DNA from 4 places in the Massilia sp. TWP1-3-3 genome. Region 2 is predicted to be linked to each of the others. Evidence: predicted binding sites of a transcription regulator. Region 2 holds the regulator's gene; each other region holds the start of a gene.
The links. The regulator FNR, encoded in region 2, switches genes on or off when oxygen is low (the NO sensors DNR and NnrR bind a similar motif). The targets are predictions, from matches to a motif close to TTGATNNNNATCAA.
Positions count from the first base shown of each region.

Region 1 (7,356 bases), on a different contig from region 2:
AGCGCGGCGCGGCCGACTGGAACGACGGCCAGAACGTGGTGCTGCACGAGTTCGCGCACCAGCTCGATAGCGAGTCCGGCAGCAACAATGGCGCCCCTTACCTCGGCAGTGCCGACAATTACCGCAACTGGTCCGACGTCCTGTCGCGCGACTTTGCCAGCTTGCAGACCGACGCCATGTATCGCCAGCAAAGCGTGATGGACCACTATGGGGCGACCAGCCCGGCCGAGTTTTTCGCCGTCGCCACTGAAACTTTTTTCGAAAAGCCGTGGCAAATGTCGGAGCGCCACGCCGCGCTGTTCGCAGAATTGTTCAAGTATTACCGCGTGGACCCGCGCGCCTGGCTGCCGCAGCCGCGTCGCGAGAGCGAATCGGAGGGCGGCTTCGGGCATTGGCAATGATGCAAGGCGCATCAGTGTGCTGGCGTACGGAAGCCGCGGCCCAACAGGCGCATGCTGGCAGCTCACTTACGCAGGAGGATTTCAGCATGTCGACCATCGTTGCAGGACATTTTCAACTTCAGGACCACGTCGAGCAGGCTAGAAACGAGCTTCAGCGCGCAGGGTTCGCCGAGGATCGCATCAGCAGCTTTTACGTCAACCAGCCGGGCCAGCATGACATGACGGCCATCGGTGGCGACCGCGTTCAGTCCCCGGGCGCGGCGGAAACGCCCGAAGGCGTACTCCAGGGCGCCGCGACGGGCGGTGCGGTGGGTGCGGCCATCGGCTTGGCGACCTCGGTCGTGACGGGCCCGGCCGGACCCATCGTGGGCGGTCTGGTGGGCGCCCATGTCGGCTCCCTGTTCAGCCTGACCAAGATGAAAGAAGCGGGCGAGGGCGAACAGGGCGGCACCGGCGAAAACCGTTTCGAGCCGCGCAAGGCCGGCATGCTGGTCGCCGTGGCGCTCGAGCAGGCCGACGACGAGCAGCGCGTTCTGGAGGTCATGCGCCGCCTGGGTTCGGACCATATCGAACGCGCCAGTGGCACCATTGTAGGCGGCGACTGGACCGATTTCGATCCGCTCAGCTTGCCTGTGCTGGTGCATTAAGCCGTTCACTGCCTCCACCTCCCCAGAAAAACGCTTCCCATGGAAGCGTTTTTCGGTATTATGCTTGTAGCATAGGCGGTCGCCGCTACCAGCGGACCGCAACCGCGCATGGCAATCGAGTACCGACAGGAGGACGCGTCACATGACACAAGCCTGGGTCACCCTCACGCGTGCGGATGGGCGCGACATTGCTTCGCCGTCCGAGCAGCAGTTGGCCGCCGCATTGGCCGAACTGTACCAGCGCGTGAAGGGCGGCGCCGCGGTGGATGCCGCCAGCGCTGTCTTGCGCTTTGGATACGACGACGGCTTGATGTACGTCGCCGAAGTGAGCAGCACGGGCGAGCTGCGCTTTGAAGAATGGTCCGACAGCGATTGCGAACTGGCCTTGGCCACGCCGCGGCGCATGGTGGGCAGCGAGGCGCAGGCGCAGGAGTTGTGGTCCATGATGCGGCGTCGGCAAGTGTCCCGGATCCGCGATCTGGACTGGCAAGGCGGCAATTGATGGGCTGATGCGCCGGCCTGATGCGCCTGCCTGATGCGCCTGCTTGATCCCCCTGCTTGATCCCTATTAGTGCGCCATCAGCACCGGCAATGTCATTGCCTCCATCACCGTTTTGGTCACCCCGCCGAGGATCGATTCCCGGAAGCGCGAGTGCCCGTACGCGCCCATCACGAGCAAATCGGCGCCCGTGTCGGCAGCGAGCGAGAGCAGTCGCTCACCCACTTCGTGGCGCCGGTTCAGCCGCCGCTGGTGGTCGAGCGCGTGCACCGCCAGCGCCGCCTTGACGCCGTGGCGCGCCAGCCACGGGCGCGGATCGGCGACCAGCGCATCGGCTGCCTTGTGCTCGTCCGCAGCCACTTCAAACACGGCGATCGTGATGCTATCTGCATCCTTGCACAGCGGCAGCGCCAGCTGCAGCGCGCGCGCCGCCTCGCGCCCGCCGTCCCACGACACTAGAATGCGCCGCCCGACCGTGGCATGGTGGCCGGCGAACGGCACGATCAACACGGGCCGCCCGGAATTGGTGACCACGTGTACCGGCAAGTCCGCCAGATTCGCCTTCGCCTGCGGCTCGGCCTGCCCGAGCACGATCAAGTCGGCCGCGCGCGCCAGCAGGCTGATGCCAGCGCCTGCCTCATCGTCAATCACCCGCGCTTCATACGCGCCGTGGCGCAGGTCGGCGCATTGCGCGCTGAACGCCGCCAGCGCAGTGCGGGCCTGCTCGCGCAGGAAATCGAGATGCAAGGCCAGCGTCGGGTCGTTCTGTTCCGCCGGCATGCTGTGATACAAAAAGCGCGAGACGCCGGTCGCGGCCGCGCCGATCAGATGGCCATCGGCGCGCGCTGCAAGCTCGCTTGCCAGCCGAATCCTTTCGCCAGCGCGGGCGCCGTTGTCGACGTGAACGAGAATGGTGGGAAAAGCCATGGGGACACCTCTGAACTAAGTTGACCACCATCATGTTAAACCAGTTCTTGGCTGGCTTTGACATTGCTCAATGTTCCGTGTTGTAGGCGCCCCTAGACTTACGTCGGGACAAATACAAAAACGAGGATGTGTCATGAATGATCAGAAAGTTGCCCTGGTTACCGGCGGCATGGGGGGGCTGGGAACAGCCATTTGCCGCAGGCTGCACGACGCGGGCTTCAAGGTGGCAACCACGTATTCGCCGTCCAACCAGTCGCCCGAAGGCTGGCTCGGTGCACAGCGCGACGACGGCTACCGCTTCAAGGCGTACAAGGTGGACGTGGGCGACTACGCGGCCACCGAATGGATGATGCAAAGCTTGCTGGCCGATATGGGTCGCCTGGATGTACTGGTCAATAACGCCGGCATCACGCGCGACCGCAGCCTGTCCAAGATGGCGCTGGAGGAATGGGCAGAAGTCATGCGCACCAATCTAGACAGTGTGTTTAATGTGAGCAAGCAGGCGATCGAGCCCATGATGGCGCAAAAGTGGGGGCGCATTATTAATATTTCGTCGGTCAACGGTCAGAAGGGGGCCTTCGGGCAAGCCAATTACGCCGCCGCCAAGGCGGGCATGCATGGCTTTACCAAGGCGGTAGCGCTGGAAATGGCGCGCCATGGCATCACCGTCAACACCGTCTCGCCCGGCTATTTGCGGACCAAGATGGTGATGCAAGTGCCTGAAGAGATCATGCAGAACAAGATTTTGCCGCAGATCCCGATGGGGCGGCTGGGCGAGCCGGCCGAAGTGGCGGCGCTGATTGCCTATCTGGTGTCGGAGGAAGCCGCTTTTGTGACGGGGGCAAATATTGCGATCAATGGCGGGCAACACATGAGCTAAGCAATTCTAGTACTACTACTACTACTACGAATACTGCATTGTCCTCGCGCGTGCGCCAGGACAATGCAGGCACGGATTTCTTCGGGGCGGGAATTACCTCTACCCCTACCCGCCGGACCTAGCGCTTCTCGGCGCGCGTCTGGCACGTAATGCACAACCTGGCCTCCGGTCGCGCCTGCAAGCGCGAAAAGCCGATCGGATTGCCGCACTCTTCACATTCCCCATAATTGCCATCGTTGAACTTGGCCAGCGCGTGCTTGATCATGTGCAGTTGCGATGCATTGTGCCCGGCCGCTTCCAGCGCCAGGTCGTTGAGCAGGCGCACGGTTGCCTTGTCGGCGGGCGAGGTTTCGATTTCTTCCACCGCCCGGTCGCGTCCGCCCGCTGTTGCCCGCAGGCCTGGCGGGCCGGCCAGTGCGGCGCGGCGCCGCTCCAACAGGTCGCTGAGCAGCGCAAGTTGCGCCGCATCGAGTGCGTTCATTCCTTGCTCCGTGGATTGTTATACGGGAAACGCCGGCGTGTGCTGGCTGATGCCAGTGTAGCGCGTTCCGCGGCCGTGACAGGGGCGCACGCACGCGTTGGCGTGCATGCTTGTTGACCTGCTTCAGACGGCCTTGTGTGGCGTGCTCGCGGCAACCCGCTTGACCTGCTTGCTCACGCGCTCGATGGCTGCCACGATCGGCGCCGGCTGGCCCGTCGCGGCCGCGCCGGCGAGCACCAGCAAGCCACCAACGAGGCCGGTAATGTCGGCGATCCTGGAAATCTTGCGGATCTTTTCAGCCGCGTCTGCGGTCAGTTGGTTGATCTTTTGCTGCGACTGACCGAGCGACTGCACCACGTAGGTGGCAGCGTCAGCGTACAAGCCGTTGGCGCGCTGGCGCAAGACGACCTCGTCTTCCAGCAAGCCGCGCGCGATGGCCTGTTCGGCCTCGGTAAACGGCGCGCCCTTGTGGCCGTTAATGTCTTTCATCACACGCACGTGGATGTCGTCGGCGATCGCCGAGAGCTGGTCGGCCAGCGCCTCGATTTGCGCAACCGTGCTCAAGCCGTTCGGTTCGTTTGCCATGGCGCTCTCTCCTTAGTAATTAGTTGGCGCCCAGGGCGCTGTAGATCAAGCGTAAGTCTTTGGCGTAGTCGCCCAGTATGTGGCGCGCCTCGTCGCTTTTCAGGTTGTCCAGCCGCTCGCGCATTTTCTGGTGTCCCAGCGCGACCTTCGACAGACCTTGCTGGGCCAGCTCATAGCGCTTGTCGAGCGCCTTGTATTCGTGCGCCTTGTCCTGGTAATGCACTTTGGCCATGGTTACCAGCATGCGGTCTTGCGGCTTGCCGGAAAAAGGAATTTCAACATCGAACATGCCGAGCACGGTTTTCTTTTCGTTGTCATGGGTCTTGGCGTACAGCCGGGTGAGCGTCATCATGCCGTCGAGCAGGACGCGCACATGGGCGTCGCCATCGCGCACCATTGTTTCCACGCTGCGGTTCTGGTAATTGGAAGCAATCACTCGGGTAAGCAGGCGCGTGAGGCCCGTGTAGGCGATCACGTGGCGTTGCTCCAGGCCGCTGCCGGCCAGCGCCTGCAGACCCGTACCCATCTGGTCGAGCTGGGGCGTGAGGTCGTAGCGGGCGTCGCCGGCCAGCATGCTCAGCGTCTGCATGTACAGCACCATTGCCCGCTGCACGGCGAGGAAATCGTCGGCGCTGGCGCGGCGCTTGGCGTCGGTTTCCTTGGCCATGCGGTCGGCAATTGCCGACAGATAGGGCTGTTCGCGCGCATAGGTGTCGCGATAGCGTTTCGATAGTTCCGAGTAAGCGCCCAGCTTGGCGGAGGCGTCGGCGAACTCGCGCACTTCGACCAGGCTGACATTGCCGGTGGAGGCGCAACCGCCCACCAGCATGGACAAGGCGATCAGGGCGAGGGCGGCAAAGGAGCGGCAGGATTTCATGGGTCCTTTCGGGCACGCGCTCAAGTGGCGTGCAGGAAGTTCCCATTCTTGCCCTACAAAGCTGAGCGCAGTTTGCTCGAACTCAAGCCTGCAGTGCGCTTCGCCAGCCGAGCCCGGCGGCCGTTTCGCCCACGGGATGGTATTCGCAGCCGATCCAGCCCTTGTAGCCCAGTTCATCGACCAAGGCGAACAGCGCGCGGAAGTCGATGACGCCGGTACCCGGTTCGTGGCGGCCCGGGACATCGGCCAGCTGCATGTGGCCAATCAGCGGCAAGTACTTGCCGATGCCGTCGGCCAGCGCGCCTTCGATGCGCTGCATGCGCTGCATGTGGTAGATGTCGTATTGCAGGAACAGATTGTCGGCCCCCGTGGCGGCGATGATGTCGGCCGCTTGCGCGCTGCTAGTGAGGAAATAGCCGGGCATGTCGTAGGTATTGATCGGCTCGATCATCAAGTCGATGCCGTGAGCGCGCAGCTGCTTCGCGGCAAAGCGCAAGTTGTCGATGTAAGCCGCTTGCGCGCGCTGCGTACTGACGCCTGCGGGCAGCAAGCCGGCCAGGCAGTGCAGCCGGGGCACGCCCAGCACGCGCGCGTAGTCGAGCGCGCGCCCTACGCTGTCCTGGAACTCGGCCAATCGGGCCGGGTCGCATGCCATGCCGCGCTCGCCGGCAGACCAGTTGCCGGCGGGCAGATTGTGCAGCACCAGTTGCAAGTTACTGGCGGCTAAGCGTTCGGCGATCTGTTCTGCTGGCCAGTCGTACGGAAACAGGCATTCGACCGCCTCGAAACCGTGCGCGCGCGCGGCGGCGAAACGGTCGAGGAAATCGACTTCGGTAAACATCAGGCTGAGGTTGGCGGCAAAGTGGGGCATGCCGCCATGTTAGCCGATCTGCGGAACGTCGGAGGCCGACCTTAGCTGTTGGTGGAATTCATGCCGGCGATATTGCCCAGCACCGCTGCCATCGCTGCCGTTTGTTCGGGACCAATGCTGCGCGCCGCTTCCCGGCTGACCAGGTCGACCACGGCGGTGGCGTTGACCACCAGCTCGTGGCCGGCCGGCGTGACAACGGCAAAGCCGACGCGCGCGTCGCGCGGATCCGACTCGCGTGTGACCAGGCCGATTTTTTCCAGCGGCAGCAAGGTACGCGTGACGCCCGAAGCGGTCAGGCCGACCCGCTCGGCCAGATCGACCCGGCGCAGCTTGCCGCCTGGCGCGCGCGCCAGGTGGTTGAGCAGTTGAAAGTCGCTGAAGCTGATGCCGTGCTGGCTGCCCAGGGCGTTGTCGAAGCGGCGCACCAGCACGGCATTGGCGCGGGCAAGGCGCAGGCAAAAGTCGGTACTGGTGGTGAGCATGTCATCCATGATAGTTCCTTTCGTTATGTTGTATCGGTCCTTGAGTTAGCAAGTATATACCATTTTTCCAGGCGTGCTGACATAAAAAAACCGTGCGCTTGCTTTTCTGCAAGGGCACGGCCTGTGTCGGAAGCAGCGGGACTTAGCGTCCGCGGCCACCCGAGCGATGCGCCGGGGCCGGACGCGGGCCACGGCTCGCTGCACCACCGCCGGCACCGGCAGGGCCGGCGGCGCTGCGTGGCTTTGACGTATTGCGGTTGGTGGCGCCGACCTTGACTACCTGGCCGCCGCCGCCACCACCGGAGCGACCGCCGCGACCGCCATGTCCTGGCGCGCCGCTGCGCAGCTGGATTGCTTGCGCGCGTGCATTCGGATCCGGCTCGAAACCGGCGATAATTTCGCGCGGCAGCGTTTGCTTGATCAGCTTTTCAATGTCTTTCAACATTTCATGCTCGTCCACGCACACCAGCGAAACCGCTTCGCCGGTCGCGCCGGCGCGGCCCGTGCGGCCGATGCGGTGCACATAGTCTTCAGGAATGTTCGGCAAATCGTAGTTGACCACGTGCGGCAACTGGTCGATGTCGATACCGCGCGCGGCGATGTCGGTCGCCACCAGCACTTGCAACTGGCCGGTCTTGAACTCGGCCAGCGCCTTGGTGCGCGCGGTCTGGCTCTTGTTGCCGTGAATGGCCATGGCGCCGATGCC
Region 1 is NZ_JAFCWX010000026.1:55,664-63,019, forward strand. Features, by position in the region: gene ACP7D4_RS21445 (zinc-dependent peptidase) at 1-401, shown strand, start outside; gene ACP7D4_RS21450 (hypothetical protein) at 488-1,048, shown strand; gene ACP7D4_RS21455 (hypothetical protein) at 1,191-1,550, shown strand; gene ACP7D4_RS21460 (universal stress protein) at 1,617-2,474, opposite strand; gene phbB (acetoacetyl-CoA reductase) at 2,608-3,354, shown strand; gene ACP7D4_RS21470 (TraR/DksA family transcriptional regulator) at 3,473-3,835, opposite strand; gene ACP7D4_RS21475 (hypothetical protein) at 3,959-4,420, opposite strand; gene ACP7D4_RS21480 (hypothetical protein) at 4,440-5,297, opposite strand; gene hyi (hydroxypyruvate isomerase) at 5,380-6,168, opposite strand; gene ACP7D4_RS21490 (MarR family winged helix-turn-helix transcriptional regulator) at 6,210-6,659, opposite strand; gene ACP7D4_RS21495 (DEAD/DEAH box helicase) at 6,793-7,356, opposite strand, start outside.
Region 1: a site for FNR is predicted at 2,532-2,545, ahead of ACP7D4_RS21460 (universal stress protein). Genes of this name have one in related genera too.

Region 2 (7,356 bases):
CCGGGAACGGGGCGAGCCGCGCGGCGCGCAAACGGCCGAACGCACCAAGGGCGACTGCATCGACTGCACCCTGTGCGTGCAGGTGTGCCCGACCGGAATCGACATTCGCAATGGCCTGCAGTATGAATGCATCGGCTGCGCGGCCTGCGTGGACGCTTGCAACGGCGTGATGGACAAGATCGACCTGCCGCGCGGGCTGATTCGCTATTCGACCGACCAGGCCATGGAAAAGGGCTGGTCGGCGCGCCAGATCGGCGCGCACATCGTGCGCCCACGCGTGCTCATTTACAGCGCGCTGCTGGCCCTGATCGGCATCGGCTTTGGCACCGCGCTGGCGCTGCGCACCCCGCTCAAGCTTGACGTCATCCGCGACCGCGGCTCGATGGGGCGCGAAGTGGGCGACGGCGTGATTGAAAACGTGTACCGCCTGCAGGTGATGAACACCGGCGAAACGGCGCATCGCTTCCACATTGTCGTCAGCGGCCTGCCCGGGGTGCGCCTGGCCGACCAGGAAGAAGTGCTGCTCGACGGCGCCAGCACGCGCGCCGTGCCGGTGCGGGTGCAGACCGAACGGGCAGCCCTGACGGGCGGCTCGCATGCGATCATGTTCGAATTGAGCGCGCTCGACCAGCCCTCGCTCAAGGTCACCGAAAAAGCCGTATTTATCGTACCGAGATAATGAAGGAGAACCGCATGCAAACTGCTTCCCAACCCAGGCTGCGCACGGCGCCGCCATGGTATGCCCAGCGCTGGCCATGGCTGCTGATGCTCGGGCCGGCCGTGGTCCTGGTGGCCGGCGGCTACACCGGTTACCTGGCCTATACGCGCCAGGACGCGATGGTGGTCGACGACTATTACAAGCAGGGCAAGGCGATTAACCAGGACTTGCGGCGCGACCGCGTGGCCAGCGCCCAGCGCCTGTCGGTGGCGCTGCACTACAACGCCGGCGCGCATGCGATGCAGGGCGAATTGACCAGCTTTGGGCAGCCGGTCACGACCCCGTTCAGGATCGGACTGGCGCATTCGACGTTGCCTGAAAAAGACATTTTGCTCGCCGTGTATCCAGATGCACAGGGGCGTTTTTCGGCGCCGCTGCCGGCACTGGAGCAGGCACGCTGGCAGGTGAATGTGGAAGGGGGCAAGCGCGACTGGCGCCTGGCCGCCGAATGGCAATTTCCGGCCCAGCAGTCGATGACGATCGACGCCGATGCGGCCATTGCGCCATGAGGCAGGGCATGAAGCGCCTGGCGATGGCGGTGCTGTGGCCATCGTTCCTGGCCGCGGCGCTCGCTGAAGGCTTTTTCTTCTCGTGGGTCGAGCCGGAAGCGCTGTCGTCGCTGGCGCCGATGGCGGTCTACAGCATCGGGTTTTTCTTCTTCTGGACGTTTTGCACGCTGGCCGGCTTGCTGACGGGGTATTTGATCGTGGTGCCGGACGATGGAAAGGCGCCGTTTTGAGTCGTCGGGTCCCATGGGGCCCAAGTGACCAACGACGGCCGGCGCGTGAACGCGGGGGCGACGATTGGCGGCAATGGAACGGTTCAACTGAGCCAATGTTCCATGGGTCCGTCGCGTGCGCGACGACGATGTGGGGGGACTTTTACGGGTAGCCTGACTCAGGCCATCGGGCTGCACTGCGCGGTACCGGCGGCCATCGCCTTGAGCATCACCGGGTCGAGCAGCGTCACTTCGCGCTTGTCGACCTTTAACCAGCCCTGCTTTTTGAAGCGCGACAGCAATCGACTGATGCTTTCAATGGTCAAGCCCAGATAATTGCCAATATCTTCACGCGACATGCGCAGCTGAAAGCTGGTCGGCGAATACCCGCGCGCCGCGTAGCGCGACGACAAATTGACCAGAAACACCGCAAAACGCTGCTCGGCGCGCATATTGCCCAGCAATAGCATGACGTTTTGTTCACGCGTGATTTCCTGGCTCATGATGCGGTGAAAGTGACGCAGCAGCGTCGGCACCTGGCCGAACAAGTCTTCAAGGCGGGTGAACGGAATCTCGCACACTTCGCTATCCTCGAGCGCCACTGCGTCGCAATGGTGGCGGTCGCCGCTGATGGCGTCCATTCCCAGCAATTCGCCGGCCATCTGAAAACCCGTAATCTGTTGTTCTCCGGCCGCATTGACCTGGTAAGTCTTGAAATGGCCGAAGCGAATCGCGTACAAACTGCGAAAAGGCTGATCCATTTGGTACAGGCGCTCGTCGCGCAAAATGCGGCTGCGCTTGCCAATGATCTGGTCCAGCCGACTCAGTTCGCCCTCGTCGAGCCCCATGGGAAGGCATAATTGGTGCATGCTGCATCCTGCGCAGCTTGCTTTCAAGACGTTGATATTTAATACAGCTGCAGGGGGATTCGGTTGATTCATTCAGTCATCATACTTCATCGCAGCTTATCGGGTTTTTAAAAAGCGGACATCCACGTGCAAAACATCGCCCGTCACCTTGGCCTTTTTCGCCTTCTTCGGCTTCTTGACGACCTGGCCTGCCGTATCGGTCAGCGGCACCCGGTGCTCGGGCGAAAAGCCGGGCTCTTCGATGCGTTCCAGGGTTTGCCGCGTGAACATTTCAATGGCGGCGAGCAAGTCCACCTCATCGGCGCATACCAGCGACACCGCCTGGCCCGCATTGCCCGCGCGGCCGGTGCGGCCGGTGCGGTGGATATAGTCTTCGGCCACGGTGGGTAAGTCGAAATTGACCACTTGCGGCAAGTCATCGATGTCCAGCCCGCGCGCGGCGACGTCGGTTGCCACCAGTATCTTGCACTGGCCCGCCTTGAAACGCTCCAGCGCCCGCAGGCGCGCCGGCTGCGCCTTGTCGCCGTGAATCGCGTCGGCCGCCACGCCATTTGCCGCCAAGGTGTCGACCAGTTGGTCGACACCCTTGCGCGTCTTGACGAACACCAGCACCTGGCCCCAGCGCAGCTTGTGCAACAAATGCAAGAACAGTTCCGGCTTGCGTTTTTTATCGACCGGCACCACCCACTGCCGAATCCGCTGCACCGTGCTGTTGCGCGCGCTAACTTCAATGCTCAGAGGGTTGTTCAAGAGCTTGCCTGCCAGCGCGCGGATCTCGTCGGAAAACGTCGCCGAAAACAACAGGGTTTGGCGCTTGGCGGGCAGGGCGGCAAAAATCTCATTCAGTTCGCGCGAAAAGCCCAGGTCGAGCATGCGGTCGGCCTCGTCGAGCACCAGCGTTTGCAACTGGTCGAACTTGACCGCATTCTGGCGGTACAGGTCGAGCAGGCGCCCGGGCGTGGCCACCAGTACGTCGAGCCCTTTGCGTAGCTTCATCATTTGCGGATTGATGCTCACGCCGCCGTAAGCGACATGGGTGCGCAGCGGCAGGCCGGCGCCATATTCCTTGAAACTGTCGTGCACTTGTTCGGCCAATTCGCGCGTGGGCACCAGCACCAGCACGCGCACCGCGTTGCTGCCCGCCTGGCCGCCTTCCATGGTCAGGCGCTGCAGCAGCGGGAGGGCGAAACCGGCGGTCTTGCCGGTCCCGGTCTGGGCTGCGGCCATTACGTCGCGCCCGGCCAGGACCGGGCCGATCGCCTGTGCCTGCACCGGCGTGGCGCTCGTGTAGCCAAGCGCATCGAGCGTGCGCATGAGCGGGTCGATCAGACCGAGGGAAGCAAACGACATGGGCAAACCTTGCAGCGTTGGGAATGGAGCCGACAGTTTAGCCTGTCCGCCCGTGTCCGTCCCACAAAGGTGGGCCAGCGCGGCCGCGACGCTGCATTGCCAGCCTTCGGCTCAAGGCAATGTGGGGAGCGATGTCTCATCACCGGAAATTAGTCTGGCCCATCTGCATCACGACTTGCTGATTTTGGGACATGGAAATTATGGCGACCGCATTCAAAAAGACGCCGGGTATACGCATTCGGCGCGCTCACTGGCTCGCCTGCTCGAGAAACGGGGTCTGCCGAAAGCGTTTGCGGGCAAGGTCATCCTATGGTCGTGTTTCGGCGGCGCGGCCGCTGGCATGGCGCAATCGCTGACATTCAAATTGTCCTGTCGCGGCTATACGAACGTCCAGGTAGGGGGCTGCCGCTGGATAACGGGCACCATCGTCAACCGTGTGCTGTTATGCCGCAGAAATACCACGCCCGAGAATATAGCCGGTGTGGATGCTCCCGCCGCCATGGAGGACATGATGCGCTACTGCGATAGGACCGTCGACGATGACATTGGCTGGTTTTCCCGCCTCCGTCGGCCCCTGCGGGGTTCTGTCGGATAATGCCGGAAGTCACGGACCGCGCTTGCTAAGCTGCGCCTACGACTACTGACCCGGAACCCCTCATGACCAGCCTCTTTTTCCTGTTTCGCCTCACCGTTTCCTGGATGGTGCTGTATTTCCTGTGCGCCTTGATCGCCAACGACGCGCTGCTGCAACCGATCGGGCGCGACGCCGGCGGCTTTATTGCGGCGACCGGCATGCTGCTCGGCGCCGTGGTCTTGATCACGGCCTTTTCGCACCTGCGCCGGGTGCGCCTGATTACCGGCGAAGTCAACAGCAGCTCGCTGTCGAACCGCCAGCGGCGCCAGATCGAAATCCCGTTCGAAGCGGGAGCCGCCTTCGACCTGGTCGAGGCGGCGGTGCGCGAACTGCCGGGCATCGAGTCGGTCGACAGCGCGCGCGACAGCTTGCAACTGCGCGCCAAGATCAAGCGTATCGACCCTTACAGTGGCGACACGGTGCAAATCCAGTTCACGCGCCACTTGCGCACCCACTTCAACCAGATCCTGGTGACGGTCGCGCCGAATGGCGAGGCCGGCAGCGTGACGCTCATTTGCGAACCGGAGCGCTCAGCCTGGAGCGACTGGTTTTTCGTCGACTTCGCCACCAACCTGGAAAACGCGGAAGCGATCGTGCGCTCGGTTACGCGGCGCGTGGCCGGCCTGCGCCGCGCCGAGCAGGCCAGCGTGGTCCAAAGCGCCACCGAAAAGGAATTGACGGTGGCCAAATTGAGTTTGCTGCACGCCCAGGTCGAGCCGCACTTTTTGTACAACACGCTGGCCAGCGCCCAACTGCTCACGCGCACCGATCCGGCCCGCGCTGACGAGATGCTGGGCAACCTGATTCTATACCTGCGCCATTCGCTGCCGCGCACCGAAGATAGCCTCTCGACCATTGGCGATGAACTCGAACGGGCCCAGGCTTACCTCGACATTCTGAAAATTCGCATGGGCAGCCGCCTGTCGCTGCAGGTCGAGGTCCCCGCTGCGCTGCGCGCCGTGCTGTTTCCCACGATGATGCTGCAAACGCTGGTGGAAAACGCCATCAAGCACGGGCTTGAACCCAAGTCCGGCGGAGGCACGGTGTGGATCCTGGCGCGCACCCACGAGACCGCGGTGGCGGTCACGGTGGCCGACGACGGGCGCGGTTTTTCGGCCGAGGGCGGCGGCACCGGCATCGGACTGCGCAATGTGCGCGAACGGCTGCGCCTGGCCTACGGCAGCGCCGCCTCGTTTGCCATCGTGGCCAATTTTCCCAGCGGGGTTGCGGCCACGATCACGGTGCCCAACACCGCCCTGAACACGATCAAAAAGGGAGCGCAGCATGACTAAGTGCGTAATTGCCGAAGATGAAACGCTGCTGCGCGAGGCGCTGGTGATGCTGCTGGGCGAGGTCTGGCCGGAACTGAACATTGTCGCGGCCTGCGACGACGGCGGCAGCGCGCTGGAAGCGATTGCCCTGCACCAGCCCGAGGTGGCCTTTTTAGACATTCGCATGCCCGGCTTGAGCGGCCTGGAAGTAGCCGCCGCACTGCCCGACGCCAGCCCCGGCACCCAGGCGGTGTTCGTCACCGCCTACGACCAGTACGCAATCGACGCCTTTGACAAGGGCGCAGTCGACTACCTGCTCAAGCCCGTGGCGCGGGCCCGCCTGGCGGCCACGGTGCAGCGCTTGAAAGCGCGCATCGCCGGCGGCGCCGGCGACAGCGCCGCGCTGGCCGCCCTGGTGGAGCGGCTTGGCCGCAGCATTCCCAACAGCGGCAAGGAGCCGCCGCTGGTGTGGCTGACCGCCAGCGCGGGCGCCGAAACGCGCCTGATCATGGTTGACGATGTGGCCTACTTCCAGTCGGACACCAAGTACACGGTGGTGATGACGGCGGGCGGCGAAGCGTTGCTGCGCAAACCGATCCGCGAACTGCTCGACGTGCTCGACCCGGCGATCTTCAAGCAGATCCACCGCTCGACCATCGTCAACCTGCGGGCGGTGGCGTCGATCACGCGCGATGACGCGGGCAGGGGCATGGTCAGGCTGAAAACGCGGCCGGAGACGCTGTCGGTCAGCCAGCCATTCATGTCGCTGTTTCGCAACATGTAATGCGTGTAAGCAGCGGTAACTATGTGTGTTGGCGAACAGAAGTTCATGTTGCCTCTGTTAAACTTCGTGCATGACCAGGAGCGGGCATCAGCCCGCTGCCTGTGGTCAGGCGCCATTGGCGTTTCGTCACTTGCGAAGAGGCACACAATGAAAAAATTACTAATCGCCGCAATGATCATGACGGCTGCGGCCGGCGCGATGGCGCAAAATCTCAGCCTGCAGCTGGGCCAGTCGGGCTACTACGGCAGCATCGACCTGGGTAACCTGTCGCGTCCGCCGGTGATCTACCAGCAGCCGATGATCATCCAGCAAATGCCGCAATACCGCAACGCGCCGCCGATGTACCTGCGCGTGCCGCCCGGCCACGCCAAGAAGTGGAGCAAGCACTGCGCTGCCTACAACGCCTGCGGCCGGCCAGTCTATTTTGTGCAGGACAGCTGGTACAACAATACTTATGCTCCGCAGTATCGCCGCTCGCATGGGGGCGATGGCCACCGCGACGAGAACCGTTACGACAACCGGCGCGACAATGACCAGCGCGGCTTCCGGCTCGACGAGCGTACCAATCACGACAACTACGACAAGCACGAAGGCAAGCACGAAGGCAAGCACGAGGACAAGCACGAAGGCAAGCATGACAAGGGCCACGGAAAAGGCCACGACAAGGACTAAGGCCACCCGCCGTGCGCCGCTCCTGTTGCGGCGCGTAGTAAACTCTCGTCCAATAACGGTGGACGGGAGGATCGCGTGCAGGGTGACATCGTCATTGTCGGAGGCGGCGCCGGCGGGCTGGAACTGGCCTGCAAGCTGGGGCGCAAGCTGGGAGCGGGCAAGGTCACGCTGGTCGACCGGGGCCTGACCCATATCTGGAAGCCCTCGCTGCATGAGGTAGCGGCCGGGACGCTCGACCTGCACCAGGAAGGCTTGTCCTACCAGAAGCTGGCGCATGACAACGGTTTCACGTTCGTCTATGGTGCCCTTACCGCGCTCAATGCGCCGGCGCACAGCCTGA
Region 2 is NZ_JAFCWX010000009.1:23,017-30,372, forward strand. Features, by position in the region: gene ccoG (cytochrome c oxidase accessory protein CcoG) at 1-679, shown strand, start outside; gene ACP7D4_RS10790 (FixH family protein) at 694-1,227, shown strand; gene ACP7D4_RS10795 (hypothetical protein) at 1,236-1,457, shown strand; gene fnr (fumarate/nitrate reduction transcriptional regulator Fnr) at 1,616-2,377, opposite strand; gene ACP7D4_RS10805 (DEAD/DEAH box helicase) at 2,402-3,655, opposite strand; gene ACP7D4_RS10810 (hypothetical protein) at 3,708-4,250, shown strand; gene ACP7D4_RS10815 (sensor histidine kinase) at 4,313-5,581, shown strand; gene ACP7D4_RS10820 (LytR/AlgR family response regulator transcription factor) at 5,574-6,344, shown strand; gene ACP7D4_RS10825 (hypothetical protein) at 6,492-7,016, shown strand; gene ACP7D4_RS10830 (NAD(P)/FAD-dependent oxidoreductase) at 7,092-7,356, shown strand, end outside.

Region 3 (7,356 bases), on a different contig from region 2:
GCAGCATGGCCGGTAGAATCCTCGCTGGTACCTTCTTGGCTAAAACCAGCTTGGCCGGAAGTAACTTGACCCCAAGACGTGTCGCTGAACGCGCCGTTGGAGGACCGGTGCGCGGCGATCATGCCGCTGCCGCACAGAACGGCCATCAGCGCGTGCGCGGTTTTCGTGCTGATGTACGAGTCAACCGGCCAGCCCCGCATCGCTCCACAACTCGGCCTCGGTCGCGCGTAGCAGCAGCAAGGCTTCCAGGTGCGGCACGGACCGGATGCTGGTCAGTACGAAGCGGCGTATGTCTGCGGGAATCGGTGGCGGCGCCATGACAGGAACTTCCGGTTGCAAGGCAAGGGGGAGCCATTTCATGCGATTCCAAAATGCAATGCCATCTCCTATCGTGCGCGCCTTCAGCGTTCAAGGACGTAGGTGCCAGGGGCCGGGCACAGGCCGCGAGCGACCGGCCGCGCCGGTACGTCAGGCCTGGGCGCCACGCGTTCGAACCAGCGCAGCCATTCTTCCCACCACGACCCGTCATGCTCCTGCGCCGTCTCGATCCAGCGGTCGGGGTCGGTGTAGCAGCCGCCGCGCTGTTGCAGCGCGGTATAGTAATGGCGCCCCTTGTGCCCCGGTTCGCTGACGATGCCGGCGTTGTGCCCGCCGCTGGTGAGTACGAACTGCACTTCGGACGACGGCATCAGGTGAATTTTGTGCACCGACCGCCATGGCGAAACATGGTCGGTCATGGTGGCCACCGCGAAAATCGGCAGGCGGATATCGGACAGCGCCGCCGGACGTCCGTTGACATGGTAGCGGCCCGAGAACAGGTCATTGTTGAGGAACAGCTTGCGCAGGTAGTCGCTGTGCATGCGGTAGGGCATGCGCGTGGCGTCGGCGTTCCATGCCATCAGATCGGTCATGGGCGCGCGCCGCCCCAGCAAATACTGGTTGACCGCCAGCGACCATACCAGGTCGTTGCTGCGCAGCAGGCGGAAAGCGCCGGCCATCTGCCGGTTGTCGAGGTAACCCTGCTGCCACATCAAGTCTTCAAGCCAGGCGATCTGGCTTTCGTCGATGAACAGCATCAACTCGCCCGCTTCGCTGAAGTCGACCTGGGCCGCCAGCAGCGTCATGGACTTGAACAGGCCGCTCTTGTCACAGCCCATGGCGGCGGTGGCGATCGCGAGCAGCGTTCCGCCCAGGCAGTAGCCAACCGCGTTGATGGCCTGATCGGGCACGATGGCGTGCACCTGATCCACGGCCGCCATGACGCCGTCGCGCAGGTAGTCTTCCATGCCCACGTCGCGGTCTGCTGCGGTCGGGTTGTGCCAGGAAATCATGAATACGGTGTGTCCGCGCCCAACCAGATAGCGCACCAGGGAATTGTGCGCAGACAAGTCGAGGATGTAGTACTTCATGATCCAGGCTGGCACGATCAGCAAAGGCTCTGCGCGCACGGTGTCGGTGGCGGGCGCATATTGGATCAGCTCGATCAGGCGATTGCGGAACACGACTCGACCGGGCGTGGCCGCAACTTCGATCCCGGGGCGGTAGGCCTCGGACCCGGCTGGTGCAGCGTTGCTGAGCCGGCGCTGGTTGTCTTCGGCCAAGTTGATTGCGCCGCGCACGAAATTGGCGCCCCCTTCGGCCAGCGCCGCGGCCGAGACGTCCGGATTGGTGGCGATGAAATTGACCGGCGAGAACAGGTCAAGCAGCTGGCGGGCCGAGAATGAGACCACTTGTTCGTGATGCCGCGTGACACCGTCGATGCCGGTGGTAGCGTTGTACCACCACTGCTGATTAAGCAGGAAGGCTTGCTGCATCAGGTTGTACGGCCACTGCTGCCATGCGGGACCGCGAAAGCGCCGGTCCTGCGGCAGCGGCTCGATGACCGGCTCAGTGTCGCCCAACGCGGCGCAGGCGGCGTAGCCGAGCCAGCGTAAATCCTTGTTGATCGCCTTTTCGACCAGCAAGCCCCACTTGCCGGGTGACTGTGCCAAGTGCATGCCCCAGTCAAGCCAGGCGAGCGCGAGGCTGGTGGGCGAAATGCCCTGCGTGAACTGGCCCATCATGGCGTGCAGCATGCGGTCAATATTGGTGGGCGGCTCGGGCGGCTCATGGTAGAGCACGGCAAAGTCAGTTCGCTTTTGCAAGTCTTTCCTGCGGTCCTGCCCGACGTGTTGGGACATGGCGCGGCTCCTGCTGTCAGTGAAACGCCAGCTTCTTACGCGTGTCAAATTGGGGCTTGATCGGCGTCAAACGTGTGCCGCTGGTGTGGGGTTTGGCTTACTGTAGATTGCTGGTGTAGCGGCGATTTCAAAGGAGCTTTTTGAATGGCAACGAACCCTCCAACGCAGGCAAACGACGGCACCGTTGCGCAGCCGTTCGTGCTGCCAATTGCGCGCGAAGAAGTACAGGTCTCCGTGCGCCAAATCGACACCGGCCGTGGCGTGCGCATTCACAAGACAGTAAGCGAACAGGATCACCGCATCGACCAGTCCCTGCTGCGCGACGTTGTCAGCGTCAGGCGAGTTCCGGTCGACAAAATAGTGTCCCTCTCTGAAGCGCCAGCGGCGCGTCAGGACGGCGACACATGGATTGTGCCCATTCTCGAGGAAGTCCTGGTAGTGGAAAAACGTTTGCGCATCAAGGAAGAGGTTCACATCACGCGCACCGCGCATGCAGAACCTTTTTCCGACACCGTCGTCTTGCGCTCGGAGCATGTCTCCATCGAACGATTCGACGAAGGCCCTGAACCCGAAGTCAATTCTACAAACGGAGGTACACATCATGCAACACACACTGATCGCCGTCTTTGATAACCGCAGCGATGCACAAACGGCGCTGGAAGATCTGGTCGCGTCCGGCTTTTCCCGCAGCGTCGCGCGCCTGTCCGAAGGCGACCCCACCGGCCAGACCAGCCTGGAAAGCGGGTCCGCACATGGCAGCTCCGCCAGCGCCGGCGCGGCGACCAAGGACAACTCCATCGGCGCGAGCATCAAGAATTTTTTTGGCGACATTTTTGGCGCAGACCGCAGCACCGACGCCCAAATGTACTCCGATGCCGTCAACCGTGGCCACTACGTGCTCACGCTGACGGCCGACAGCGAACCTGAAGTGGAGCGCGCGGCCGACATTGTGGAGCGCTACGGCCCGGTTGACATCGACGAGCATGCGCAGCAATGGGGGGCGGGCGCCACCGGCGGCCAGGACAGCATGCGCATGGGCGCCGGCGCCATGCAGCAAGCGTCGGGCATGGCGCAGCAGGCCAGCGCGCAGTCAGGCATGCAGTCGGGAATGCAGTCAGACATGCAGGCAGGCCAGCGGCCGCTGCAGGGTTCCGGCATACAAGGTACGCAATACCAGGATTCCCAGCAGCGCGCCGCCGACACCACTGCCATTCCCGTGATCCAGGAAGAACTCAAGGTGGGCAAGCGCGAGGTGCAGCGTGGCGGTGTGCGCGTCTATCAACGCGTGGTGGAAACGCCAGTGAACGAAACGGTCGGCCTGCGTGAAGAGCATGTCAATGTCGAGCGGCACGCAGTGGACCGTCCGGTCAGTGCGGCCGATGTCAATGCATTCCAGGAAACGACAATCGAACTGCGCGAGTCGGCCGAGGAAGCGGTTGTTGAAAAAACCGCGCGCGTCGTCGAGGAGGTCGTAGTCGGCAAGGAAGTGTCGCAACGCCAGCAAAATATCAGCGATACCGTACGCCGTACCGAGGTCGAAATCGAGCAGCTCACGCCGCACGACGACGCCTATTTCCGGGGCCACTGGAACAGCATGTATGCCCGGTCTGGCGGCGCCTATGAAAATTATGCCCCCGCTTACAGCTATGGCAGCTCGATGGCCAATAACGAGAAGTACCGCGGCCGCCCATGGAACGATGTCGAAGGTTCCTTGCGCAGCGACTGGGAAACCCGCAATCCTGGCTCCACGTGGGAAAACATGAAGGCGGCGGTACGGCACGGGTGGGAACGCATTACGTCATAAGGGCGCAGTGCCAAGGGAGAGGGCAAGCGTACTGGCGTCAGAAGGCGCCAGTACGCTTGCCGGCGGCATTTGGTAGCGGCGCGACGCTAGAGGATGAATAATTGTAAATATTACACAAATGGCAATGTCTCATGGTAGGATGAGATCTTTTCTTTTCAACACATTTCCAAAGACCAATGCTCAAACTGGCTTTCGTGCACACACTTTCCATCGTCGTCGCTGCTATCGGCACGGCCGTTTTGAGCGTGAGCAGTGCCAGAGCTGCCTCGCCAGAGCTTACCCTGTCCGCGGACCAGTCTCACGGCGAGTCGCTGCCTCGCAAGCGCCATATTGGCGACGTATCGTATCCCACGATGTGGCGAATGCAACAGCGCGTCGCTGCCCTGCTACCCAAGAATGCGACCTTGATTGCACCTGTTCTTCGCCTGTCGCTCAAAGGCATGGGGCAATTTGACCGGACTGAATTTCAGCCCGAATCCTGGGCCGTGGCAATTGTTGGCAAGACAGTTGATGAACGCGTGCCCATGCGCCGTGGGGGCTACTTCGCGGTGCCGGCGCTGCCGCAGGCGCAGGTCCGCAGTGAAGATGCAATCGTCATGTTCAATGCCCGTGAGCGCAAAAGCTGGTTCGACGTGGGCTGGGATGTGCGGGTGCCGTCGGGTGGCACGCTTGCCTATACCCAATTTGGTCAAGCGCTGGCTGAACTGAAACGGGCACAGGATGACATGCCATGGTGGGACATCATGGCAATTCCTGAAAAAAATGCCAGGTTTGATGCCCTTCGCGCGTGTTTTACCACTGACAAGGGAAATATTCTGATCGCCGGGGAGCCTGCCGGGAAGAAACTGAGTCCCCATTGCTCGCTGCTGACGTTCGACCCGCAACGCTTGAACGGCGATCCGGCCATCGCCTTTGTCGGCGGCCTCGATTTTGTTACGCTCGACAATGCGGCCAACTACACGGTGGACACGGGCGACGCCTTGTAAGCCGGCATACGGCGCCGACCTGATGCAGAGAAACCTCCATCGCCGCAGGAGCCGACGTAAAACTGTCTGCGTCGGTTCGTGGATGTCCACGCGCAAGGGTGTTGCAGAAGGGGAGCCGTGCAGCAGCGTTACATCGTTCCCGCACACGAGGATTTTGCAAGCCGTCCCAGGGCCATTGGCCATCCAAAAAATGTGCCGCTTGGGAACGCGAAAAGCATACCTGCATCGCCTTTGCGCCCGGGGCGCTGCGAGAACGCTGTAGTGCAGGTTTGCGGGTGGCGGACCTTCGCGATTTTGCTCACCAGTGAATCGCAAAACGTTTTGCCGCACTTTCGGTCGCCAGGACGATGTCCCGCCGCCGTGTGATTGCTGGTCACGCGGGTGAGCTGAAAAGCAGGCTACACGGCTTCGGTCGCGGGCAGGCTGATCCGGTTGCGGCCCATGTGTTTGGCGCGGTACAGGGCGGCGTCGGCGGTGGCCACCAATTGGCTCGGATCGGTGTCGGTGGCGGCAAAGGCCGTGGCCGCGCCTATGCTCACCGTGACATGCTTGCTGCCGCTGCCGTGCGGCACTTGCAGTTGCTCGATGCGGCAGCGGATCCTTTCAGCGACAATTGCCGCGCCCTTGAGCGCCTGGTTGGGCAAGATCACCGCAAATTCTTCGCCGCCATACCGGGCCACCAGGTCATTGGCGCGCATCTCGTGGGCGACGGCGCCGGCGATGCGCTTCAGGCATTCATCACCACCCAGATGGCCATTGGCATCGTTGAACGCCTTGAAGTTGTCCACATCAACCATCAACAGCGACAGCGGCTGGTGTTGGCGCATGGCGCGTGCCCATTCGGCGCGCAGCGTATCGTCGAAGCAGCGGCGATTGGCAAGTCCGGTCAGGCCGTCGCGCGTGGCGAGTTGCTCGAGCGCATTTTGGGCCGCTTTTTCTTCCGTCATGTCGCGCAGCGTTTGCACCACGGCCGCCAGTTCGCCGTCGTCGTTGAAAATAGGACTGGCGTCGGCCGCTAAGTAGCGCCGTTTTCCGCAGCGCGGCATGTCGCACCAGCTTTCAGCGCACAGGGCGCTGCCGGTGAGCGGATCGCGGCTGGAGTGGGGATACAAATGGACAATTTCATCGGTGCGGTTCTGGATCAGCAGGTCGGCCAGCGTGGGCTGCGGCGAATCGTAAAAGCTGCGCCAGTGGTCGTGCGTGCCGAGCATTTCACGAGCGGGCACGCCGGTCAACTTTTCACAGGCGCGGTTCCAGATGATGACGCGGCAATCAGCGTCCAGGACAAACGTGGGCACAGCGAGCATTTCCATTAGTTTATTGGCAAATGCACGCTCCTGGTCCGGCGCGTGGTAGCTGCTGTGTAGGCGCTGGGCCCGCGGTGAACTGGTCATGTGCCATCCCTGGTAAATACTTCCTGCGGGAAAATAATTGACTCCCGACAAGTCATTCTCCTACAGTGGAGACCGGTTCTTTTGATCTAGAACAAGCGAGCGTTCATTCACCTTCACAGCACGGCAAAAGCCTGTGGTACAGGAAACGACAAGCGCAACAAGGTGCCGACCCCCGGTTCGCTTTCAATGGCAAAGCGCCCGCCGATCGCGGCGGCACGGTCGCGTATGCCAGGCAAACCACTGCCTTGGCCCTTCACGCCGGGTGTCATGCCGACGCCATTATCTTGCACCGTCAACGTCAACACGCCGCCGCAACGTTGCAGTTCGACACTGACGTCGGTCGCGTGCGCATGCCTTGCCACGTTTGACAATGATTCCTGCAAGATGCGAAACACCATGGCGTCGCGTTTCTGGTCGGCAGGATAGTGATAAACGCCCGGTTCGGCCCGCAATGCGTGGCGGATGCCGTGCATGCGCGAAAACTCCTTAAGCTGACACTCAATAGCGCTGCCCAGCCCATTTTCAAGGGCGACTGGCCGCAAGTCGTTGATCACCGCGCGCAGCGACTGTATCGTCAGGTCCAGGTTGCCCATCATGCAATCGACTTTTTGGGTAATCATCGGATGGGCGCCCGTGGTGCTTACATGCAGCAAAGATAAATCGATCTTCAGCGTCAGCAGGTTCTGACCCAGGTCGTCGTGGATATCGCGCCCGATGCGCTGGCGCTCGGTTTCGCGCACTGTTTCCTGCTGGCGGGCAAGTTGGCACAGGGTGTCGTGGCTCGCGGCCAGCGAACGCTCGGCCGTCAGGCGCGCGTGGCGCTCGACGGCAAGTTGCGCTTCGTGGTCCGCCAGCAAGTCGTCCAGGCGCAAGTGGCGCTTGAGCAGCGCATAAAAGCCCCATCCCAACAGCAACATCCAGACAATCGCGGCGAGCAAGGCGGGCAGGGTAGTCATGTCAATCTCCGGTTTTCCGACGATGTCCAGCAATCT
Region 3 is NZ_JAFCWX010000003.1:48,244-55,599, reverse strand. Features, by position in the region: gene ACP7D4_RS03545 (hypothetical protein) at 181-360, opposite strand; gene ACP7D4_RS03540 (PHA/PHB synthase family protein) at 402-2,180, opposite strand; gene ACP7D4_RS03535 (YsnF/AvaK domain-containing protein) at 2,325-2,810, shown strand; gene ACP7D4_RS03530 (YsnF/AvaK domain-containing protein) at 2,782-3,984, shown strand; gene ACP7D4_RS03525 (hypothetical protein) at 4,161-4,970, shown strand; gene ACP7D4_RS03520 (sensor domain-containing diguanylate cyclase) at 5,369-6,364, opposite strand; gene ACP7D4_RS03515 (sensor histidine kinase) at 6,478-7,320, opposite strand.
Region 3: a site for FNR is predicted at 2,237-2,250, ahead of ACP7D4_RS03540 (PHA/PHB synthase family protein). Genes of this name have one in related genera too.

Region 4 (7,356 bases), on a different contig from region 2:
CTGGCGGACATGCGCGAAGTAGTGTGGGAAAAGGGGCCGGTGCGCTGCGGTACGCTCACCCGCGCAGATGGCGCCGAGGTGCCGGTGTATCACGATTCGGAAGTGGCGGCGATTGCCTTTACGCTGCAGCGCGTGCTGATACGGCGCGGGTTTCTGGACCAGCAGGGCAACCAGGTGCCGACAGAGCAACTGGCGCGCCAGCTCGAGGGTGCAGCAGCGCCGGCACCGCGAGTGCCAACCGCGCAAGCTGCGCAGCATGCGGGGCGCAAGTGTCCTGACTGCGGAGCCTATGCCTTGCACAAGGTTGATGGGTGCAGCCATTGCAGCGAGTGTCATTACATTGGCAGCTGCGGCTAGCGCAGCGGTTTAGTTGATCGCACTGCCAGAAGCGGGCATACCGACAAGCGTCATCGACGGCTCATGTCGGAATGCTCGCTTCGCGCTTCTCCGGTATCTACTGGCTGCCAACTAGAAATCGCCACATTTGACACCACGAAAGCCTAAACCAACATCGTCCTCGCGCACGCGGGGACCCAAAGAACGGTAGCTCGGTTGAAACGTTCTATAGGTCCCCGCGTGCGCGAGGACGATGTTGGTTTGGAGCCGTGGGGTTGAGAACATCGCAACTCATGTTCGGCGACGCGCTTTTCCGACCGTCTGGCTGCCGACTAGAAATCGCCACCTTTGACACCGCGAAAGCCCAAACCAACATCGTCCTCGCGCACGCGGGGACCCATAGAACGGTAGCTCAGTTGAACCGTTCTATAGGTCCCCGCGTGCGCGAGGACGATGTTGGTTTGGCGCTGTGGGGTGGAGAACATCGCAATCCATGTTCTTTCCAGGACCGGCGAGCGTGTTACATCACCCTGCCCGTTATTTCTGCGCCAGCACCCACTTGGCCAGCGTGGCCGCTTCAGCCGGGCTCACGGCATTCGGCGGCATCGCCATCGGACCCCAGACACCCGTGCTGCCTTTGGTGATGCTGGCCACCAGCTTGGCTTCGGCGTCCTTCTGCCCCTTGTACTTGGCCGCCACATCGCGGTAAGCCGGTCCGATCACCTTCTTGTCGATCGCGTGGCAACCCATGCAGTTCTTGGCCTTTGCCAGATCGGCGTTGGCCTGTGCCTGGCCGCCGACAGCCATGGCGGCGAAGGCAAGCAAGGCGAAAATCGTGGTCTTCATAATCATCTCCATATAAACCGCAAACGCGGCAAAACAATTGTAGAACGAGCTTTCCAGTGCACGGACCGCACGCGCCGATTTACTTGAACCAGCTTAAGAACCAGCTTAAGAACCAGCTTAAGAACCAGCTTAAGTACGCGCTCTCAGATCGTCTTCGAGTAACGCATGCGCTGCAGCGGGATCTCGTTGGGACTGCCGAAGTATTTGTCGAACACCATGCACAGGTTGCGCACCAGCAGGCGCCCGGCCGGCGTGACGGTCAGCGCGGCGTCTTGCACCGTGAGCAGGCCGTCAGCCTCGAACTCGCGCAGGCGCGCCAGTTCCGGGCCAAAGTAGAGCGCAAAGTCGATGCCGTGCGCATGCTCCACCGACCGCACGCTCAGCGCAAAGTCGCACATCAGGCGTCCGATCACGTCGCGCCGGATCACGTCGTCCGGCGTCAGTTCAATCCCGCGCGCCACCGGCAAGTGGCCCGCATCAAGCCCGGCGTAATAGCGCTCCAGCGATTTTTCGTTCTGGCAGTACGACTCGCCCACGGCGCTGATGGCCGACACGCCGCACGAAACCATATCGGTATCGGCGTGCGTCGAGTAACCCTGGAAGTTGCGGTGCAGCTGGCCGCTGCGCTGGGCCACGGCCAGCTCGTCGTCGGGCTTGGCGAAATGGTCCATGCCGATGTAGACGTAGCCGGCTGCGGTGAGGCGCTCGATGCACAGGCCCAGCATGGCCAGCTTGTCATGGTCGGTGGGCAGGTCGGCGTCGACGATCAGGCGCTGCGACTTGAACAGCTGCGGCATGTGCGCGTAATTGTAGATCGAGATGCGGTCCGGGCTGGCCGCCACCACCTTGGTCAGCGTCTCGCCGATGGTCTTCAAGCTTTGCTTGGGCAGGCCGTAAATGAGGTCGATGCTGATCGAGCGAAAACCGGCCGCGCGCGCCGCGCTGATCGCGTCGTGCGTCAGGGCGTCGGGCTGGATGCGGTTGACCGCTTTTTGCACTTCCGGGTCAAAGTCCTGCACGCCCAGACTCACGCGGTTGAAACCCTGGCGCCGCAGCGAGCGAATGCGCTCCGGGTCTACGGTGCGCGGATCGATCTCGATCGAATACTCGCCGCTGTCGTCGTCGGCAAAGGTAAAGCAGCTGCGCAGGTGCTCCATGAGCGAGGCCATCTGCGCGTCGGTCAGGTAGGTCGGCGTGCCGCCGCCCAAGTGTAGCTGCTCGACCCGCTGTTCGCTGCCAAGCAAGGCTGCCTGCAGGCTGATTTCGCGCTTCAGGTAATCGAGGTAGATGGCCGCCTTGTCGTGTTCCTTGGTGATGATCTTGTTGCAGGCGCAGTAGTAGCACAGCGACTCGCAAAACGGGATGTGCAGATAGAGCGACAGCGGCAATCGCGCGGCGCCCTGGCCCAGGCCCGCCACCACGGCGGCATACTCGGCATGGCCGTAGCCGGCGCGAAAGCGGTCGGCGGTCGGGTAGGACGTATAGCGCGGACCCTGCTGGCTCATTTTTGCAATCAGCGCGGCGTCGAAATGGACTGCCGACGAGGGCGCGCCCTTCAAGCCTGTCGCATCGTTGTTTCCCATGGTCGTTCTCCTGTTTTCGCCGCAGACAGCGGCGTCAATTGCTTCTATTCGGCAATCATGGTAGTCACGCCTGCGAAGCGCGGCAAGCCGAATCGTGCGCTGCGCAACTATATTTGCACGTGCCACGTGTTCTTCCGGAAATTTGATCTACATCATGGGCAATTCCCGCGCAATCCCGATAAGATCCGCTCTCCTGGCGCTATCTGGCATGCACGTTCTGGCGTGCCAGTGCCGCCAACCCCGACCGCGCACCCCCGCCACCACTACTGCGGAAAAACCTAAACTGGATCAATTTTAGCCCTACATAATCTTTGCACCGAATAAAAGATGCAAATAGAATGCATCTTAGTACTCACTCCATCACTACAACATCAGAAGGAACATCATGCACGCCACGCGCAAACTATGGACATGGCTAGCTGTCATCTGCGTACTTTCATTTGCCGCCCTTGGCTGGGTCGGCCGTGAAATTTACCTTGAGGCGCCGCCCATCCCGATGCAGGTCCGCAGTACCGACGGAACTGTGCTCTTCTCGAAAGATAACGTCCAATACGGCCAGCAGGCATGGCTCATGGCCGGCGGCCAGCAGCTCGGCACCGTCTGGGGCCACGGCAGCTACGTCGCGCCCGACTGGTCGGCCGACTGGCTGCACCGCGAGGCGCTCGCCTTGCAAGACCTGCTCGCCGAACGCACGCTCTCGCGCAAGTACGCTGAGCTCGACGCCGGCGACAAGGGCAAAATCGACGTCATGGTCAAGACCGAACTGCGCACCAACACCTATGACGCGGCAACCGGCACCCTGGCGCTCTCGCCAATTCGGGCCGAAGCCGTGCGCCGCACCGCTGCGCACTTCAACGATTTGTTCGGCAACGCCGCTTCCCTGGACGCCTTGCGCGAACAGTATGCGATGACGCCCAACGCGCTGCCAAAGGCCTACGACCGCGAGTCGCTCACCGCCTTCTTCTTCTGGACGGCGTGGGCAGCGGCCACCGACCGCCCGGGTGAAACCAACCTGTCTTACACCAGCAACTGGCCGCATGAGCCGCTGGTGGACAATACGCCGACCGCGGGCACCGGCATCTGGTCGATCGCCAGCGTCATCCTGATGATCGGCGCCATCTGCGGCATGATTTTCTACCATTCGATGCACAAGGAAGAAGGCGACCCGGTTCCGGCCAAGGACGACCCGCTGTTCGAACTGAAGCCCACCGCATCGATGAAAGCGACCCGCAAGTACTTCTTCGTGGTCGTCGGCCTGATCCTGGCGCAAGTGGGCATGGGCATCATCACGGCCCACTACTCGGTGGAAGGCACCAGCTTCTTTGGCTTCCCATTGGCCCAGATCCTGCCCTTTACCATCAGCCGCACCATCCACACCCAGTTCGCGGTGCTATGGATCGCCACCGCGTGGCTGGCCACCGGCCTGTACATCGCCCCTGCCATTTCGGGCCATGAGCCAAAGTACCAGGCGCTGGGCGTGAACGTGCTGTTCTATGCGCTGCTGTTCATCGTGGTCGGCTCGACCGCCTTCGGCTGGCTCGGCACGCTGCAAAAACAGGGCACCGACTTTGCCTTCTGGATCGGTAACCAGGGCCTGGAATTTACCAGCATGGGCCGTATCTGGCAGATCCTGCTGTTCGTTGGCCTGCTGTTCTGGGTCTTGCTGCTCGGCCGCGGTCTGTGGCCTGCCCTGAAAAAGCCATCGGAAAGCCGTGGCCTGATCGCCATGGTATTCCTGGCGGCACTGTGCATCGGCGGCTTCTATGCCACCTCGCTTACCTGGGGTCCAAAAACGCACTACTCGATGGTTGAATACTGGCGCTGGTGGTTGGTCCACCTTTGGGTTGAAGGCTTCTTTGAAGTGTTCGCCACTGCCGTCATCGCGCTGCTGTTCACCCGCCTTGGCCTGATTCGCGCCGCTTCAGCCAACACCGCCATCGTGCTTGAAACGATCGTGTTCCTGTTCGGCGGCATCCTGGGCACGCTGCACCACCTGTACTTTACCGGCACCCCGACCGCCGTCATTGCGATCGGCTCCATGTTCTCCGCGCTTGAAGTGGTGCCGCTGTCGATCATCGGCGTTGAAGCCTACCGCAACTTCCAGCGCTCGAAAGCGGCGCCGTGGGTACAGAACTACAAGTGGCCGATCCTGTGCTTCATCGCAGTGGGCTTCTGGAACATCGTTGGCGCCGGCCTGCTGGGCTTTTCGATCAACACCCCGATCGCGCTGTACTACATGCAAGGCATGAACATGACGGCAGCCCACGGCCACGCAGCGCTGTTCGGCGTGTACGGCATGCTGGGCATCGGCCTGATGCTGTTCTGCCTGCGCGGCCTGTCCGATCGCCTGGCCTGGTCCGACAGCGCGCTGCGTCCGATGTTCTGGCTGCTCAACATTGGTCTGGCGATGATGGTGTTCATCTCGCTGGTCCCGGCCGGCATCTACCAGGCCTGGGCAAGCGTGTCGCGCGGCGTCTGGTACGCCCGCTCGCCTGAAGTGGTCCACTCCGCGTTCATGGAAACCATGGTCTGGCTGCGGGTACCGGGCGACATCGTGTTCACCGTCGGCGTGATGTTCCTGGTCCTGTTCATGTGGCGCTTGGTTTTCCAGAATCGTCCTGCGCGCAAACTGGCGGCAGCACAGCTGGCAATCGTCAAGTAAAGACCCCCGGCGCCGGCCTGCCAGTTGGTTGGCAGCCGGCGCCGGTTGCATGTTCACGCAACAGGGATCACCCATGCGCCTGACCGACTACACCGACTATGCACTGCGCTTGCTGATGCATCTGGGAGGACATCCCGGCAAGCTCATCACGGTGCGCGAGATCGCCGGCATTCATGGCATTTCGCGCAACCACCTGACCAAGATCGCGCACCAGCTTGGCGCGCTTGGCGTTTTGCGAACACTGCGCGGGCGCGCCGGCGGCATCCAGCTGGCGCGGCCACCCGAGCAAATCATGTTAGGGTCTGTCATTCGCATGACGGAGCCCGATTTTCAAATGGTCGACTGCTTTTCCGCCGCACCGAGCAACTGCCTGCTGGCCGGCCGCTGCGTTCTCAAGGGCTTGCTGGCTGAAGCCACCGCCGCTTTTCTTGAGCGGCTTGACCGCGTGCCGCTGTCGGCCCTGCTGGGCATTGGCCCCGGACCCGCGCCCGAAGGCGTCCATCTGCTCTCCTTTTGCCGTACCCTGACACCATGAACTACCTCCTTCTCAAGCATGCGCACATGACCTTCGCCGCCATCAGCGCGGCGCTGTTTTTGGTGCGCGGCGTGTGGATGCTGGCCGACTCGCCCATGCGCGAGCGCGCCTGGGTCAAAAGCCTGCCGCACATGGTCGACTCGCTGCTGCTGGCCACGGCCATCGCGCTGGCCTGGTGGAGCGGCCAGTCGCCCACCACCAGCGCCTGGCTGGCGGCCAAGGTGGGCGCGCTGATCGCCTACATCCTGCTTGGCTCGGTCGCCCTCAAATACGGCAAGACGCGCCTGATCCGCGGCGCCGCTTTTGTCGCCGCCCTCGCCTGCTTTGGCTACATCGTCGCCACGGCCATCACCAAAAACCCCCTGTTCTTTCTCCCTCTTCTTTCTTTGAGAGCGCCATGACACAGCACACCGTTCCCCCTGAAGTGTTCCTGGACTTGCGCGGCATGTTCCCGCCCGAACCCATGGAACGCGTGCTCGACGCCCTCGCCGGCCTGCTCGCCGGCCAGCAGATCCGCTTGCTGATCGAACGCGAACCGCACCCGCTGTTTCGCATCCTGGAGCGCAATAACTACCTATACACCACTACCCAGCCGGAGCCGGGCCTGTACCAGATCGTGATCCGGGAGCGCTGATGCAGCGCTCCCTTGCCTATGCGCTCTCGCCCGCGCCAGGCTTGCCGCTGCGTTTTCTGCTGGCCGCGCCATGGTTCGGCGTGCTCGCCGCGCTCGCGCTGTTTGCCGCCGGCGAGCGCGCCTTCGCCTCGCGCTGGTCGGCCGGCGTGCTCGGTTCGACCCACTTGCTGACCTTGGGTTACCTGGGCATGGCGATGGCAGGTTCGATGCTGCAGCTGATTCCCGTGGTCACCGGCGCCGCCGTGCCGGTGAGCCGCGCGGCGGCGGCGACGGCCTGGGGCGGCCTGGCGCTGGGCGCCCTGCTGCTGGCATGCGCGCTGGGCCTGGGGGCAAGTTTCCTGTTTCTGCCGGCCGCGCTGCTGCTGGCGTGCGCTTTCGCCGTGCTCCTGGTCGTCATTGGACGCGCCTTGTGGCGCCCTGGCACGGCGCCCGCCATGCCGATGGTGCGCGGCATGCGGCTGGCACTGGCCGGCCTGGCCGTCACGGTGTCCCTGGGCGTGACGCTGGCGTTCGCCCTGAGCGGCGCACTGGCCGCGCCGGTGCCGATGCTGGCCGACCTGCATGCCGGCTGGGGATTGCTCGGGTGGGTCGCCATGCTGGTGGTGGGCGTCGCGTTCCAGGTGATCCCGATGTTCCAGTCATCGAAACTCTATCCGGCGCAGGTAACGCGCTGGGCGCCATGGCTCCTTTTCAGCCTGCTGGCCGCCTGGTCCGGCGGCGCCCCGTATGCCGGCGCCCTGCTGGCAGCAGCCCTGGTCGC
Region 4 is NZ_JAFCWX010000043.1:4,554-11,909, reverse strand. Features, by position in the region: gene ACP7D4_RS25685 (adenosylcobalamin-dependent ribonucleoside-diphosphate reductase) at 1-357, shown strand, start outside; gene ACP7D4_RS25680 (c-type cytochrome) at 874-1,182, opposite strand; gene hemN (oxygen-independent coproporphyrinogen III oxidase) at 1,326-2,765, opposite strand; gene ACP7D4_RS25670 (nitric-oxide reductase large subunit) at 3,151-5,427, shown strand; gene ACP7D4_RS25665 (RrF2 family transcriptional regulator) at 5,501-5,962, shown strand; gene ACP7D4_RS25660 (SirB2 family protein) at 5,959-6,363, shown strand; gene ACP7D4_RS25655 (DUF2249 domain-containing protein) at 6,360-6,596, shown strand; gene ACP7D4_RS25650 (hypothetical protein) at 6,596-7,356, shown strand, end outside.
Region 4: a site for FNR is predicted at 2,908-2,921, ahead of hemN (oxygen-independent coproporphyrinogen III oxidase). Genes of this name have one in related genera too.